Linked DNA regions of Marinoscillum sp. 108. The protein of the gene in region 1 interacts with the protein of each later gene in a pairwise test. Links are inferred from orthologs where the notes say so. Each region holds a gene or a part of one and is shown on either strand. Other genes may lie near its edges. The genes, in order: GV030_RS21125 and GV030_RS12990.

What was found.
Region 2: the proteins of GV030_RS21125 (region 1) and GV030_RS12990 interact in binary tests that used the Escherichia coli proteins (3 or more experiments, as listed by UniProt). The link is inferred for Marinoscillum sp. 108 from one-to-one orthologs.

Annotation. Positions count from the first base shown.
Region 1 is NZ_LR734819.1:113,807-121,849, forward strand. What follows is about bases 3,441-6,480. They hold GV030_RS21125 (transglycosylase domain-containing protein), read right to left. Parts: upstream 6,081-6,480; coding sequence 3,801-6,080; downstream 3,441-3,800. Other genes in these bases: uvrC (excinuclease ABC subunit UvrC), read right to left, coding at 3,441-3,795; GV030_RS21130 (tetratricopeptide repeat protein), read right to left, coding at 6,077-6,480. In the rest of the region: gliding motility protein GldM, read left to right, coding at 1-1,108; gliding motility protein GldN, read left to right, coding at 1,121-1,957; more of uvrC, read right to left, coding at 1,993-3,440; more of GV030_RS21130, read right to left, coding at 6,481-8,043. UniProt on the Escherichia coli protein: Cell wall formation. Synthesis of cross-linked peptidoglycan from the lipid intermediates.
Region 2 is NZ_LR734808.1:3,208,865-3,216,867, forward strand. The notes cover bases 2,139-5,138. They hold GV030_RS12990 (penicillin-binding transpeptidase domain-containing protein), read right to left. Parts: upstream 4,560-5,138; coding sequence 2,718-4,559; downstream 2,139-2,717. Other genes in these bases: rodA (rod shape-determining protein RodA), read right to left, coding at 2,139-2,721; GV030_RS12995 (hypothetical protein), read right to left, coding at 4,556-5,071; mreC (rod shape-determining protein MreC), read right to left, coding at 5,068-5,138. Outside these bases: GV030_RS12975 (2Fe-2S iron-sulfur cluster-binding protein), read right to left, coding at 1-76; GV030_RS12980 (hypothetical protein), read left to right, coding at 94-1,446; more of rodA, read right to left, coding at 1,453-2,138; more of mreC, read right to left, coding at 5,139-5,883; GV030_RS13005 (rod shape-determining protein), read right to left, coding at 5,891-6,919; purH (bifunctional phosphoribosylaminoimidazolecarboxamide formyltransferase/IMP cyclohydrolase), read right to left, coding at 6,982-8,003. UniProt on the Escherichia coli protein: Catalyzes cross-linking of the peptidoglycan cell wall. Responsible for the determination of the rod shape of the cell. Is probably required for lateral peptidoglycan synthesis and maintenance of the correct diameter during lateral and centripetal growth.

The DNA.
Region 1 (8,043 bases):
AATTGCTGTAGATGCGGATGAAGATCCAGTGTATAAAGAGGATCCTAATCAAAAAGGTAAGGCTTTTGCTGATCTTGCATTTAGTGATTCTCCAACCCCGGCAGGTATCGCCACGATCAGTGAGTTTCAATCAAGAATTTTGAGCTATGAAACAAGAGCACTGGATTTCCTATCCGATAAAGTAGGAGCTGGTGATTTGAAGTTTGATGTTATCGTACCAATGGTAAAGCCTGAGTCGCGATATGTGGCTGCAGGTACCAAATACACCGCCAAAATGTTCATCGCTGCATCGTCTTCAGGAGTGACTCCTACGATGACTTACGATGGAAACGAAATTGAAGTGGATGCCAGTGGTCAGGGTCTTGTAGAATTCACTGCCAATTCATCAACATTTGATGCAGAAGGATTGGCTAAGAAGACCTATGAGGCGGCTATCACCGTTACGCTACCGGGCGGTAGGGATACTACCTTTACCGATGTAGTTGAGTATTTTGTGGTAAAGCCGACCATTCAGATTCAATCTACTTCTGTAAACGCACTTTATTTGAGATGTGGTAATAATCTGGACGTACAGGTTCCTCAACTTGGGGTAGCTTATAACCCAGCATTCTCAGCCACTAACGCGAAAACTTATCAGGGAAGCGCAAAAGGACAGGTAACCATAGTACCTACTTCTACGGAGCAGGTTGTTCTAAAAGTTTCGAGTAATGGAAACCTGATTGGGTCTCGTGAATTTGGTGTTCGCAGAATTCCTGCGCCAACGATCACAGTTTATACAGACCAAGGTGAGGTGAATATGAAGACTGGTATATCTGCTAAGACCCCAAGATTGTATATTAAGGCAGTTCCGGATGAGAGTTTCCAGCAATTCCTTCCTGAGGACGCTAAGTTCCGGGTGGCGGAAGCACAAATTACCTTGGTAAGTGGTGGTATCGGAAGAACGACCATTACAGTAGGCGAAACCGCTAACCTTACAGCTATTACATCTCAAGCCAGAAAAGGCGACCAGTTGTCAATTGAAATAAGGAAAGTACAAAGACAGAACTTTAGAAAAGAGGTTGAGGATTTTAATAATTACAATAGGTTCATCAACATCTCTCTAAATTAATTCAGATAGGTTATGAAAAAATTTTGTTATGCACTGTTGATTGGATTACTGACCGTTCCTGTTTTGTATGCGCAGGAGGTAAAGATTCCAATCATAAAACCTGAGGTTCAAGAATCTCAGATTATGTTCCAGAGAATGGTTTGGAGGAGAATGGATTTGCGTGAAAAGCAAAATCAACCTTTTTTCTCCAGAAACGGTGAAATATCCCGACTCCTGCTCGATGCGGTGGAAGAGGGTTTATTGAAACCATATATGACGGATTCATGCCTGAACCTGATGCCTGATAGTGTTTTTAAGACAAAAACAACAGTTGAGCGTCAAGGTGGTGCTGATTTCGGTGGTGGTTTTGGTGGCGGTTTTGGTGGTGGTTTCGGCAACGAATCTTCTAGTCAGGCACAGTCCAGCGGGCCCAAAGCAGACGCCATTCCGAAGGATGTATTTGATGTAATGTACATTAGAGAGGAAGTGATGTTTGATCGTAACAGATCCAGGATGTATTGGTACATCAGAGCCTTGACAATTGCCCTACCGGGAAGAGCAGGTTCTACATGGAATCCTGCAGGGTTTGAAAACCAGGTTTGTCATTTTAAGTATGAGGATGTTGTGGCGTTGTTCAGAGGGCCTTATGCAGACAAAGCCATATGGTATAACAACCAGAACCAGGCAGCACATAGAAACTATGGGGACGCTCTTGAGCTGAGATTGTTTTCTGCACCAATCATTAAGATGTCCAATGCACAAAACCTTGATATCAGGCAGCTTACCTCAGATCCATTTGATGCTGTAATGCTTCAGCAGAAATATGAATATGATCTGATGGAATATGAAAGTGAGTTGTGGGAGTACTAATTACTTCTTGAAATAATATGAGGGAAAGGGATCGTTTACGATCCCTTTTTTTGTTGGAAGTAGGTTGTCAGTATGTTGGCTTTCGACTTGCCAACTATTTCAGCGAGTTCTTCCTCCTGCGCCATTTCAATGCGTTTGATACTTTTGAAATGACGGAGCAATTTCTCCTTTGTAATGCTCCCCAGACCTTTGATATGATCGAGCTCGGATTGGATGCTGGCTTTGCTCCTTTTGGATCTGTGAAAAGTGATGGCAAACCGATGGGCCTCATCTCTTAAATGCTGGAGGAGTTTCAAGGCTGGGGATTTCTTGCTTATGTGCAAAGGGATTGAATCTTCCGGGTAGTAAATTTCCTCAAGTCTCTTGGCAATTCCGACAATCGGAAGCTTACCATATAGACCAAGCTCTTTGAGGGGTTCACAGGCGGCGCTCAGCTGCCCTTTTCCCCCATCTATGATGACCAAATCCGGTAGTGGGAGATTCTCTTCTGTGAGGTACTTATACCTTCTGCCTACTACCTCTCTCATGCTGGCAAAATCATCCGGACCCACCACCGTCTTGATGTTGTATTTGCGATAGTCTTTCTTGGATGGTTTACCGTTTTTGAAGCAAACCATTGAAGAGACGGGGTTGGTGCCCTGGATATTGCTGTTGTCAAAACATTCGATGTGTCTGGGTAAACTCTTTAATCCCAAATCAGATTGCAACTGTTCAAGAATTTTTTCACCGCTGGTTTTCTTTCCCTCGCTCCTCACCAACCGATCATTCTTGAAGAAGAGCGCGTTTTTGAGTGAGAGATCCAGGAGTTTTTTCTTATCACCGATTTTGGGTTGGGTGATTTCTATTTCATCCCAGCCATTGATGGGGCGGTTACTAATGATTTCTGTACTTGTACTGTTGTACTTATTTCTGAGGCTAAATAAGATCAGCTGGAGCAGCTCTTCTTCTGGCTCGTCCAGTTTTCTTTTAGACTCCACGGTCTCTGACATTCTGATGCTACCGTGCTCGATTTTCATGTAGTTGAGGTAGTATTTGCTACCATCACCTATTACTCCAAAGATGTCCAGGTCACTGATTTTAGGATTCACAATGAGGGATTTCGACTGGAAATTGTCCAGGTGATCCAGTTTTTGTTTGAAATCCTGAGCTGATTCAAATTTTAACTCTTCGGCAGCATTTTGCATAAGCTCTTTATAACCCGCTTTCACCGTGGATATGTTGCCTTTCAGAATGTGATGGGCGCTCTGGATGTCCTCCATGTAGTCGGATTCGTCCTGCAGGCCTTCACAAGGACCCAGACAATTGCCGATGTGATATTCTAAGCAAACTTTGAATTTTCCCTGGCTAACGTTTCGCTCCGAAAGGTTGAAATTGCACGTTCTGATTTTGTAGAGTTTTCTAAGCAAATCCAACACTCCATTCATGGCTTTTACGCTTGTATAGGGGCCATAATACGTGCCCTTGGAGGGGTCTATGCTTCGGGTGGAGTATATTCTGGGAAAACGCTCATTGGTGACACAGATGCTTGGGAAGGTCTTGTCATCTTTTAAAAGAATGTTGTACTTTGGCTGATTCTCCTTGATGAGGCTGTTTTCTAATAGCAACGCATCGAATTCACTGTTTACAATGATGACTTCAATGCTTTCAATTTCTCGAACCAGTTTGACCGTTTTTCTGCTGGCCTGGTTTGATTTGTTGAAATAGCTCGACACACGCTTGAGAAGATCCTTGGCTTTACCAACATATATAATGGTATTGGTGCGGTCGTAGAACTTATATACACCCGGCTGGTGCGGGAGCTTTCCGTATTCTTGGGTAGAAAATTTGTGAGATTCCATGTAGGTTACATGATATCGTCTTCGTCTATCAGGTCGAAACGAAGAGAATCTGTAGGCTGGAGAACATCATTGTATTTATCACAATCCAATTCCACACTGATTGGTTTCAAAGGTTTGTCAAACGGACCCTTCTGATACCCTAGCGTTGGATCCGCGTATATTTTCAACATGAATTTTTCCCAAATGGGCATGGCTGTTCTGGCGCCTTGTCCCATCGCCCAGTATTTGAAGTGAATGGAGCGATCGTCTCCACCTACCCATGCGCCAGCTGCCAGGTCCTTAGTGACCCCCATAAACCAACCATCCGATGCATTCTGAGTGGTACCTGTTTTGGCCGCTATTTCGTTATCCATCCTGAGTTCCCGATCGATAGAGAGACCTGTACCTCCGGTCTCTTCGGTGGTTCCTTTAAGCATGTGAAGCATCAGGTAAGCTGTTTCTTCATTGAGGGCCTCTCTCGTTTCCGGAACGAATTGCTGTATCACATTGCCATTTTCATCTTCTATTCGAGAAATGAAAAAGGGTTTGGTATAGATGCCTTTGTTGACAAAGGTAGAGTACGCAGCGAGCATTTCCTGAAGTGAAACATCTCCACCGGCACCTAATGCCAGAGCAGGAACAGGAGCAAGTGGACTCTCTATTCCCAGTCTTCGGGCGTATTCTATGACGGTTTCAGGTTTTACCTGCTTCATCACGAAAGCGGTTATACTGTTGACAGATCGAGCCATGGCTTGCCTGATGGTCATGACTTCTCCACTAAACTTGCCATTGGCATTGTCAGGAGTATAGGTAGGTGGATCTTGTCCGGGCATGGCAAATGTTACCGGGGCATCCACTACCGGGTAGCATGGAGAGTAGTCGTTGTCTATGGCCACTGTGTAAACAAAAGGCTTGAAGGTAGACCCCGGTTGTCTTTTCCCTTGGCTTACATGATCATATTTAAAGTATTTGTGATTGATACCGCCTACCCAAGCTTTAATGTTGCCATTTTTGGGGTCCATGGCCATGAAGCCTGCCTGCAGGAACTTTTTGTAATATCGTAGGGAATCATAGGCACTAAACACCGTATCTATCTCACCATCCCAACTAAAAACTGTCATTGGTTTCTTTTTATTCAGGAGTATCTCTACAGAGTCTGATTCTTTTCCATAGTTACTAACCAGCGCGCGATACTGTGGTGTCCTTTTCATTGCGTTTTCAATGAACCCCTCGATTTCATTTCCGTTATCGTCGATCCAGGGGTTACTTTTAAGAGTGGCCCAATGATCATCAAAGATGGATTGTAAAGTATCCATGTGCTCTTTCATGGCTTGCTCGGCGTATTCCTGCATACGACTGTCAATGGTAGTATAGATTTTGAGCCCATCCTCAAAGAGGTCATAGCCATGCTCTTTCGTCCAGGAGAGCAGAAAATTTCTAATGACAAACCGGAAGTAGGTGGCCAGACCTTCGTTGTGATTATCTACTAAATAAGTGAGGCCGAAATCTGTCGTTTTGAGACTGTCGAAGGTATCTCTTGTTAATAGTCCATATTTATGAAGGTTATAAAGTACCTCTGTCCTTTTGGCCATCGCATTGTCAGGATTCATGATGGGGCTGTACCGGGTAGGCGCATTGATTGCCCCAACAAGCAGTGCTGATTCACTGTAATTGAGCTGTGATGGGAGTTTGTTAAAAAAAGTTTTGGCAGCAACTTTAATTCCGAAAGAGTTGCTTCCGTATTCTACGGTGTTCAGGTACATCGCAAGTATTTCCTCCTTGGTATACGACTGCTCCAGTTGAACGGAGATAATCCATTCCTTAAGTTTAGTTATGATTTGACCAACAGATGAGTATTTGTAAAGGGAGCCTCGATTGGCTGAAGAGGTACTGTAGAGGTTTTCGGCCAGCTGCATGGTGATGGTAGAGCCACCACCGTTGAATTGAAATGTTAGTTTCCCGATGACGGCTCTCAACAAGCCTTTGAGATCGATCCCGGAGTGTTTTTTGAAGCGAATATCCTCTGTTACCAGGAGGGTGTTGACCAATGCAGGAGACAGCTCTTCATAGGTTACTGGGGTTCTATTTTTCCTGTAATATTTTCCCAGGGAAACACCATCTGCACTGATCAGTTCAGAGGAGAGGTCCGGATCTGGCTTTTCAAGATCCTGCAGACTTGGCAGGTCACCAAACCATCCATTGGTGTCATGTTTGACCATGTAGAAAAGGGATGGTATGGTGATGGCCGCTCCTAAAAAGAGAACCCACAGTACGATGACGATGATTCTGAGCGTTCGTTTATTCATTGGGGATAGTGTTTTTCAAAGAAATTCAAATAAGCGTTGACGTCTTTGGTCTGATAGAAGATATCGAAATTATCCTCCGTAATTACAAAGCTGTATATTTTTTCTCCTTTATGTAAGTCTTTAAGGGAAAGCTCGGCATTGAGCATGGTGAGAAACTTCTCGGCACTTCCCTTAGCGGGAAACTCATTGATTAGCACGAGCGCATGATCCTGGTTGAGAATGAGGTTGCCGGTGGTCAGGCCAAAATTCTTGGCTTTAATGAATTCTTCTACCTCCAAAGGTATTTGTTGGGTGAGTTGGTCATTGTTTGGATATACGACCACCAAATAATGCTTCTGCTTAAAGTATTCTACAAAACGGGCCTTAGCACTGTTGTAGAGGTTGATTTGATAGTCTTCACTGGTCTTTACCAGTTTTTGCGCGTAAGGGATTAATTCGCTTTCCGGATATGTTTTAATGAAGTTATTGAGTTCATACTGATATTTGAATTGTCCCTCCAGCTCTCCCATGTTCAGAACATTGAGTAGTGCAATGTTATCACTGAATGAGTTTTCAGGATAGAGGTTGAAAGCACTGTCCAGTAGGTATTTACTTTTCTGGTAATCCTTGCTTTTGTAGAGCTTGTAAGCTTTGGTGTACACCATTTTGAGCTGCTCGGTTGCGGCCTTGCTCTCTTCTCGGTAGTTGGGGTTATCCACAAGTTTGGCATATATGGACTCCGGGAAGTCTCGTTTGAGTTCATCAGACTTGAGTGTGGCCAGCTCAATGTTGGAGCCCTTATAAAGGAGGTAAAGCTGGTACAGGACTTCTGCCTTATATTCAGTTTGCGGGAACCGCGCTATAAGTGTTTCAAAGGTTTCAATGGCATTGGCATTTTCATCCAGTTTGAAATTATAGATATTCCCGAGGTTGTAATGGGCCTCTTCTACCTGAGCCAGGAGTTTGTTGATTTCTTCCTGACTGGAAGGCACGGAGGCGAGCATTTCGTCCACCATTGTCTGTATGGCATCATCGCCTTCAGTTTCTGCACTTGCCTCCTTTTTGGCTAATGCTTCTCCCTCTGCTACAGTGGCAATCTCACCACCAGCCTTGAGGCTTCGCCTCCAGTTATCTTCGAGAGGTCGACTACCCCAGATGCGTTTGAATTCCGTAACACCTTTGCCTACAGCTGTGGTATTGTAGAAATACCAGGTGGCGCCAGGTGCCAGGTTTGCCCCTATCAGGTCTCCCCCTTGTTGGTCAAATACAGTGCTTTGCTGGCTGGCGCGTTTAGCCTCTTTTTTCCTTTTTGCTGCTTCCTTTTCATGCTGTTCTGTAGCCACTGCAGTAGCAAGTGCCAAAAGAGAATCTTGAGGAAGTTGAGAAAGACTCACCAGACTGTCGTTGGTTTGGATGGTTACAATTTGCTTGACAAAATCATTGAGGATCTCCTGTCGTTGCTTGATTTTTTCGAAGTTTTCCTCATCTCTGGGCATGGTAGAGACTGTGCTGTCGTAATAATTCTGTGCCAACACAAAGTTTTTGAGACTGTCATAGTAGATCTGGCCAAGTTTCAAATACGAGTAAGCCTTCTGGCGTTTATTTTTTACTGAGGATTTTACCGATTCTTTGTAATAAGCGATGGCCTGATCGAGATTGCCTTGCTTTACTTCAAAATTGGCCATCTCGTAGTAGATTTTGTCTTTATACTCCGTGTTTTTAGTGTCTTTTAGGAGTTTTTTGAAATATTTCTGGGTCCTTTTGATGTCTCCAGAACTCGTGACCTGGGTCACCTGTGCCATATTCAGCTTGGTATAAAAGGCCAGTTCGTATACTGGATTATTTTTCAGACAGCTTTCATAATAATTATAGGCCTCGGCCTCAAACCCTAGTTGCTGGTATACCTGTCCGATGATAAAATCAATTCTGGCTTTATCCGAGTATTTGGTCATGAGCTCTTCAGCTGCCACCAGGTGCTGTACCA
Region 2 (8,003 bases), on another replicon or contig:
TATCCAGAAGTTTTTCCGTTTTAGAGTTGCAATGAATAGTTTTACTATTGAGGTTTTTTATTGTGACTTCAGGCATTTCAATCTTCCATTCTTATGCAAAGGAAACTAAACGATGAGTTTATAAAGGAATATAGTGAAGAGTTTTCCGAAAAAATCGCCTCTGATTTTTTTCAGCAAAAAGAGAAAATTTCCGGTAAGCAAATACTCAGCCTGACTCCTTCCAAGCAGGTTAATTTTTTTGTATTAAAAATCCTCTTTCGCAAGTGGCAAGAGGAAATGAAACGGCTTGAGAGCCCGTTTTTTAATTATAAGAATACGGAAGTAAGAAAAGCCATGGTTCAGTTTATGAACACCCTGTCTCAGCATATAGAGATGGGTAAGGAGCACCTGGTGGGCATGTTGGAGGAAGCGGTGGCTGATACGCTGCTGATTGCAGCAGACCCGGGGAGCTACCTCATCATGGAGTTTGACGCCCTGGATGTGCCTCAGGTGAATGAGAAACTTACCAAACCTATCCTCAAATACCTTAGGCTTCATAAAGAAGAGGTTCAATCTTTCTTCGAAGAAAATAACGAAGTGTCTCTGGATGAGTTTCTGGACAATGCCGAGGCCCACTTTGACGAACTGGATACTGCGGAGGTAGTAGCTCATGAGTTGGAACTCCTGTCACGGGTAGTCCCATTGTCAGAAGAGGAGCTCTTCATGGATGAAGACTCTTTCGAGAGCCATGAGGAAAGCGAGGAGGAGATTCCCGAAATGGAGGATGATTTGATGGAAGAGGAGCCTGATGAAGAGGAGGAGGTGGAGTTTTACTCAGACGAAGAGGCATATGAAGATGAAGAATTGGAGCGTGAAGTCATTGAAGAGCCGGAAGCCAACGAAGAGGAAGATGAGGAGCTGAGTTTTGAAGCGGCTGAGGAGGAAGAGGAGGCATCATCTGATGAAGTGGAAGCAACCACGGAGGTAGAGGAAGAGCCATTAGACGAAGAGGAGGTAGAATCTGATGAAGAGGTACAACCTGAAGAGGAGGAAGATACCAAAGAAGTGGCCGAGCATTCGTCTGCTGCGGAGGATTGGCCAGAAGAAACTCCAGATGAGGAAATAGCGCCTGAAGAATCTGTAAACGAACAATTTCCAGAGGCCGGAGAAACGATCAATGACACCTTTAGCAAGAAAAGTAATACCCTTGCTGATCAGCTGGAGCAAAAGAAGGTGCAAACGATCATGGAAGCGATCTCCGTGAATCATCGATACATGTTTACCAAGGAGTTGTTTGATGGTAGCCGCGAGGCTTTCACGGAAGCCATAGCCGCCATTGAGGCTTGTGAATCTTTTGATGATGCCGTGGAATTGCTGGTGCAAACTTATGCCAAGGAGCGTGCCTGGGACATGAACAGTGAGGAGGTCAAGGAACTCCTGAAAGTAGTCTTTAGAAAATTCAGATAAGATTTATCACCACCGCTGAAGTACCTGCATCCTGTGGGCATCCAATTTCAGAAAAGAAAAGAGCAGGATTGAAAATCCCCAAAGGGATGAACCTCCATAGCTGAAAAAGGGTAGCGGAATACCGATGACCGGAAACAGCCCAATCGTCATGGCTATATTCACTGCAAAGTGGAAGAAAAGGATAGAGGCCACCCCGTAACCATAGATACGAGCAAAGGAGGATTTTTGTCGTTCGGCCAGATAGATGAGGCGCACGAACAGTGTGCTGAACAATGCCACCAACAAAAAACTACCGATCCAGCCCTGCTCTTCACCGATGGTGCAGAAAATGAAATCTGTGGTTTGCTCTGGCACAAAGTCAAACTTTGTCTGTGTACCCTCCAAATAACCTTTTCCGGTGAGGCCTCCAGATCCGATGGCAATTTTAGATTGGGTCACATTCCAACCTACTCCCAGGGGATCAGCATTGGGATTGATCAGAGACATCACACGCTTTTGCTGATGTGGTTTGAGTACATCAGTCAGTATGAAGTCCACACTTCGGATAAATCCCGCTGTGAGAAGTCCTGCAATAAGCACAATGGCAATTTTAGGTGGAGACTTGGCCACCAGGCCCAGCGCCAGCAATGTGACCACCACTATCCCGATGAGCAATACCGTTTGACTGACCAGCAGGGTGAGAAGAAAAAGAATGATAACACCCAAGCCGAGGATAAGTATGAGGGGGTGCATTCCTTCTCTGAACATGACCAAAATAAGACTACCGAACACCATGGCACTTCCCAGGTCACCTTGTAATATGATGAGGATCATGGGTAACCCAATGAAAAGAAATCCAATACTTTGAACCTTCAGGTCTGAAGATTTACGTGTGGACTTGCTCAGGTACTTGGCCAGACCAAGCGCCGCAGCAAACTTGGTGAATTCAGCCGGCTGGAATTTGAAAGCGCCTAGCTCAAACCAGGATTTGGACCCGGCCACTTCCTTACCAAGGATCAAGACGACTATCAGCAGAAAGATCAGAATTCCATAAATAATGTAAGCGAAGGAGTCATAAAAGCGAAAATCCAGCAGCATGATCAATGCGATGAGCAGAAAAGAGGAGCCTATCCAGATCAACTGCTTTCCCGAACTCATGCTGAAGTTGAGTATGCCATTGTTCACGTCCGGGTCGTAGTCCGCCGCATAAATGTTGAGCCACCCGCCGAATACCAGGATCAGGTAAATCAGTATTACCTGCCAATCGAGCTTATTGATGAGTTGATCGTTTCTCATTGGTTAAGCTTGGCCATGTTCATTTCTTTCAATGTCTTTTTCTGCTTTTCATCCAGGAAGTCTCCCTTCAGAACAAACTCCTCTACCCACGGTCTGGAGATTTCTCCTTTGATGTATTTTTCTATCACTAGACTGGCTGTGCTACCTGCAGCACGTCCACCCCAGCCGGCATTTTCCACATAGACTGCTATGGCTATCTGCGGATCGTCCTTTGGAGCAAAACCCATAAAGCCGGAGTGGTCCATTCCATGGGGGTTTTCTACCGTACTGGTTTTGCCACATATGGGCAAATCAGGGATATACGCGCGTCTACCGGAACCTTCCTCTATCACTTTCTCCATACCGTCTATCACCACTCCAAAATACTCAGGCTTAATGTCAATGCTGTTTTTTTCAATTTTCAGGGCGGGTTCGCCTTCCACTGATTTTACAATGTGCGGTGTATAATAGTATCCTTTATTGGCTAATATGGCTCCAAGGTTAGCCATCTGTAGTGGGGTAACGAGCAGCTCACCCTGTCCGATGCTGAGGGAGTAGATATTGCTGAATGCCCACCGGTTGGTGCCAATGTATCGGTCGTAATATTGAATATTGGGGACCAACCCGGCTTGTTCATTGGGAATGTCCACGCCCAGTCTGCGGCCCAGCCCAAATTGATTGACATACCCGTTCCATTTTTCCAATCCTATTCGCGAATCAATAAACCTGCTTTCGTGCTCACCTTGTTCGATCACCCTTTTGAATACCTTGTAGAAGTAATTATTCGACGAATAGGTGATGGCTTTTACCACATCATAACTCCCGATGGGAGCGAGATCACCGATGAGGTTGCCTTCACAGTAGATCTGTTCTCTGGGCCTCAATACACCTTCCTCCATGGCGATGAGCGCCTGGAGGGTCTTAAACATAGATCCCGGAGGATACATGGCCTGCAAAGGCCGGTTGAAAAGCGGAGTAAGAGAGTCCTCTCTGATCTTCTGGAAATTTTTACCCAGATCTCGCCCACTGAGTAGCGCAGGATCATAGGAAGGTGTGGAAACCATCGCTAGTATTTCACCGGTTCTCGGATCAATGGCTACTAAACCCGCCACTTTACCTTTCAGTAACTTTTCGGCATACTCCTGAAGTTCCGTATTGATGGTGAGGTGAATGCTCTTGCCAGGAATAGACACCGTATCGAAGGCTCCGTCCCTAAACTTTCCTTTCTCCACGCCCTGAACGTTGACAATCTTATACCTCAGTCCTCTTTTGCCCCTGAGCTTTTCTTCATATTGCTTTTCTACCCCGGAAATCCCAATGTAGTCACCAGACTTGTAGTAGTTGCTGGTGTCCCGGATAATCTGACTCCTGTTGATCTCGCCCACATATCCCAGTGTATTGGAGAGCATGTTGTGCTGATAGCCTCTTACTGTACGGGGTAGCACATAGAAGCCATCATAGGCGACCAACCGATCTTGTATTTTGGCGAAAAAATCATTGGGTATCTGCTCCATAAACTTGGATGCCAGAATAGAGGAATACTTTCGGGCCTTCTGATACCTGGACACGAAGGTCTGATGGTCAATTTCTAAAAGCTTTATTAAATCGGAGGAATCGCTCAGGTTCACTTCCTTGGGCACAATCATGAGGTCATACACAGGCGTGTTGTAAACCATCAGTTCGCCAAACCGATCGTACATCAACCCGCGGAAAGGGTAATCCACTATTTTCTGAACAATGTTGTTCTCAGCAGCTAGCTTATACTCATCGTCTATCACCTGTATGGAGAACAAACGGATAGAAAAGATGAGTGCCACCAACAAAATAAAACCTTGTATGATGATTGCTCTGGTGTTCATATTCTTCTTGCTTTCGGGGCCATCAGGAAGCTGAGCCCAAATACAATGATGAAACTATACAGAGCGCTGTATAGTATTTTACTGAACAAAAATCCGAATGAATTAAATCCACCATTTTCTACTGTAAAAATGATGATGTGATGAATGAATATAAGAGGTAGGAGATATTTGATAGATCCCCAGACTTTCAATTCATTCCAGTCAAGGTAAACATCATCATCGGAGGTGCCCATCATGAGGTTAAACCAGCCATCTTTTACAAAAGCTACGAGAATGCATGCTGAGGCATGTATGCCCGGGGTGTTTGAAAAGGCATCAATGATGAGGCCTGTCAGAAAGGCGATGACCATGGTCAGGCTCCTGTTCAAAGCATAAGGCAAAAAGAGAATAAAACCGATGTAGAAAAAACCGAAAGCACTATTGAACAAAATAAGCTTATACAAAAAAGGTATCTGTATCACCAAAAAGACGATAAAATGCAAAACCTGCTGTTGTATGTTGACTCGGATCATTGCACCATTTGGGTTTCGGTTTCCAGACTATCCTGCTCAGCTTTCATTACATTTTGTACCAGGTACACATATTCCAGCGAGCTGAAATCCACAGCCAGACTGATCTTGGCTTCATAAAAAACGTCGTTGTCTTCCAACTGATACTCGCTGATGGTGCCGATTGGTATGTTTTCAGGGAATACCGCATTGAACCCCGACGTGACAATGGTGTCCCCAATATTGATGGGGATGTGCCTTGGGATGTATTTCAATGAAGCTTCCAAGGGGCTGTTTCCATCCCACTGAACAGTACAGAGGGTGCGGGTGCGTTTTACAGAGCTGGAAATCATCAGATTTCTATGAAGCAGTGAGGTGACCGTAGCAAAATTGCCGGATACAGACTTCACCTGACCAACAACTCCTTCCCCACCTATTACACCCATACCCGGTAGCACCTGATCTTTTGATCCTACATCCAGAGTGAGGTAATTCATAGATCGCTGGAATGTGTTGTTGATCACCTTGGCCTTGAACAGATTATATTTTCTGACCGAAGAATCTATTTCCACAAGTCCCAGACTCACATTGGCCAGTTGCTCACGCAGAAGCAAGTTTTCACGGATCAGTTGATCGTTGATCGTTTTTAGCTGGAAGTAATCTCCGGTGTTGCTGGTGAGGGTGTTGATGCCGGCTACCAGCCTGTTTGATGAGTTAAGGAATGCAGCATTTGGCTGATTGTTGTAACCGATAATCAGCCAGGCACATATCCCTTCCAATAGCAGAAATAACCCAAAGGTTCTAAACCGATAGAGGAAGTAGAGTAAATTTTGCATTCAGAAATTACGTCATTAAAACAGGCTTGAACTGGTTCAGGTTTTTCAGTGCCAGTCCGGTGCCTCTTACCACTGCTCTCAATGGATCCTCAGCGATATGTATTGGTAGTTTGGTTTTCATAGAGAGCCTCTTGTCAAGGCCCCTGAGCAATGCACCACCCCCTGTTAGGTAGATACCATTGTCGTAGATATCTGCAGAAAGCTCCGGCGGAGATATCTCCAATGCTTTAAGTACAGCTTCTTCTATTTTGGATACTGACTTGTCAATGGCAAAAGCGATTTCGGAGTAAGAGATCTTGATCACTTTTGGAATACCCGTCATCAAATCACGACCTCTGATCTCATAATCTTCCGGTCCGTCATCCAGTTCGGTAAGGGCTGATCCTACCTCAATTTTCACCCGCTCGGCGGTTCGCTCACCAATCAGCAGGTTGTGCTGACGTCTCATGTAGTCAAGAATGTCTTTGTTGAATGAGTCACCGGCCACACGAATGGACTGGTCACACACTATACCGCTCAAAGCAATAACAGCGATCTCTGTGGTACCTCCCCCGATATCTACGATCATGGAGCCTATAGGCTGCTCAATGTTGATGCCGATACCGATGGCAGCGGCTATCGGTTCATGGATCATGTAGACCTCCTTGGCTCCTGCATGCTCTGCAGAGTCACGTACCGCTCGTTTTTCCACTTCGGTGATTCCCGACGGTATGCAGATGACCATTCTGTGAGAAGAGGGCAACCATTTTTTGTTGCCATTGTCGATCATTTTAATCATCCCTCTGATCATGTGCTCTGCAGCATGGAAGTCGGCAATCACACCGTCTTTAAGAGGACGGATGGTCTTGATATTTTCGTGGGTTTTTTCATGCATCTGCATCGCCTCACGACCTATCGCCAAAACTTTATTGCTGTTTTTGTCGATGGCAATGATAGAAGGCTCATCCACCACAATTTTGTCCTTGCTAATGATTAAGGTATTGGCTGTGCCTAAGTCTATCGCTATGTCACTGTTGAAGAAATCAAAAAAACCCATGTTCTGCTCGCTGTATTATTGGTAGGGAAAGCTACGAATTTAATATGTATTGTACTGTTTTACTAATGTTTAAAATGACGGGTTCCTGTAAAGACCATAGACATGCCATTTTGATCACAATAGTCGATAGAAAGCTGGTCTTTCACTGAGCCTCCTGGCTGGATCACCGCTTTTATCCCTGCTTTATCGGCTATTTCCACGCAATCGGGAAATGGGAAGAAAGCATCTGAGGCCATGACAGCTCCCTGAAGATCAAAACCAAACTTCTGAGCCTTGGCAATGGCCTGCTCCAGGGCATCTACGCGCGAAGTTTGCCCTACACCACTGGCGTACAGTTGCCCGTCTTTTGCCAGAATGATGGTGTTGGATTTAGACTGTTTACAAACTTTTGAAGCAAACAAGAGGCTCTTTACGTCCTCAGTCGATGGAGCTACTTTGGTCACCACTTTCAAATGTTCCTCATTGTCAGTGATGTTGTCATAGTCTTGCACCAAAGTGCCGTTGAGCATGCTCTTATGGATCTTTTCCCTGTTCCAGCTTTTCTTCTGGACCAAAAGGATTCTGTTTTTCTTTTGTTGTAATACGGTGAGCGCCTCATCGCTGAATGCAGGGGCAATCAATATTTCAAAGAACAGGCTGTGCATTTCTTCGGCAGCTTCCTTGGTGATTTCCTGATTGCAAATGAGCACCCCGCCAAAGGCTGAAATGGTGTCAGCAGCAAACGCTTTTTGGTAAGCAGTTTTGACATCATTGCCAGTGGCTACGCCGCATGCATTGTTGTGCTTCAGTATTGCAAAGGCTGTCTCATCTTTGAATTCTCCAATGAGCTGTATGGCAGCCTCTATGTCCACGAGGTTGTTATAAGAAATCTCCTTGCCATGAATCTGATCAAAATAAGATTCAGACTCTTCGTAAAACACTCCCTGCTGGTGGGGATTTTCACCATATCTCAGCACTTTTCCATTGGCTCCACTTACCTTGAATGAAGGAACAGAATTATCTCTGTTCATGTAGGTAAAAATGGCTGAGTCGTAATGGGAGGAAGTGTCAAAGGCCCGGGTAGCAAACAGCTTTCTGTCTGCCA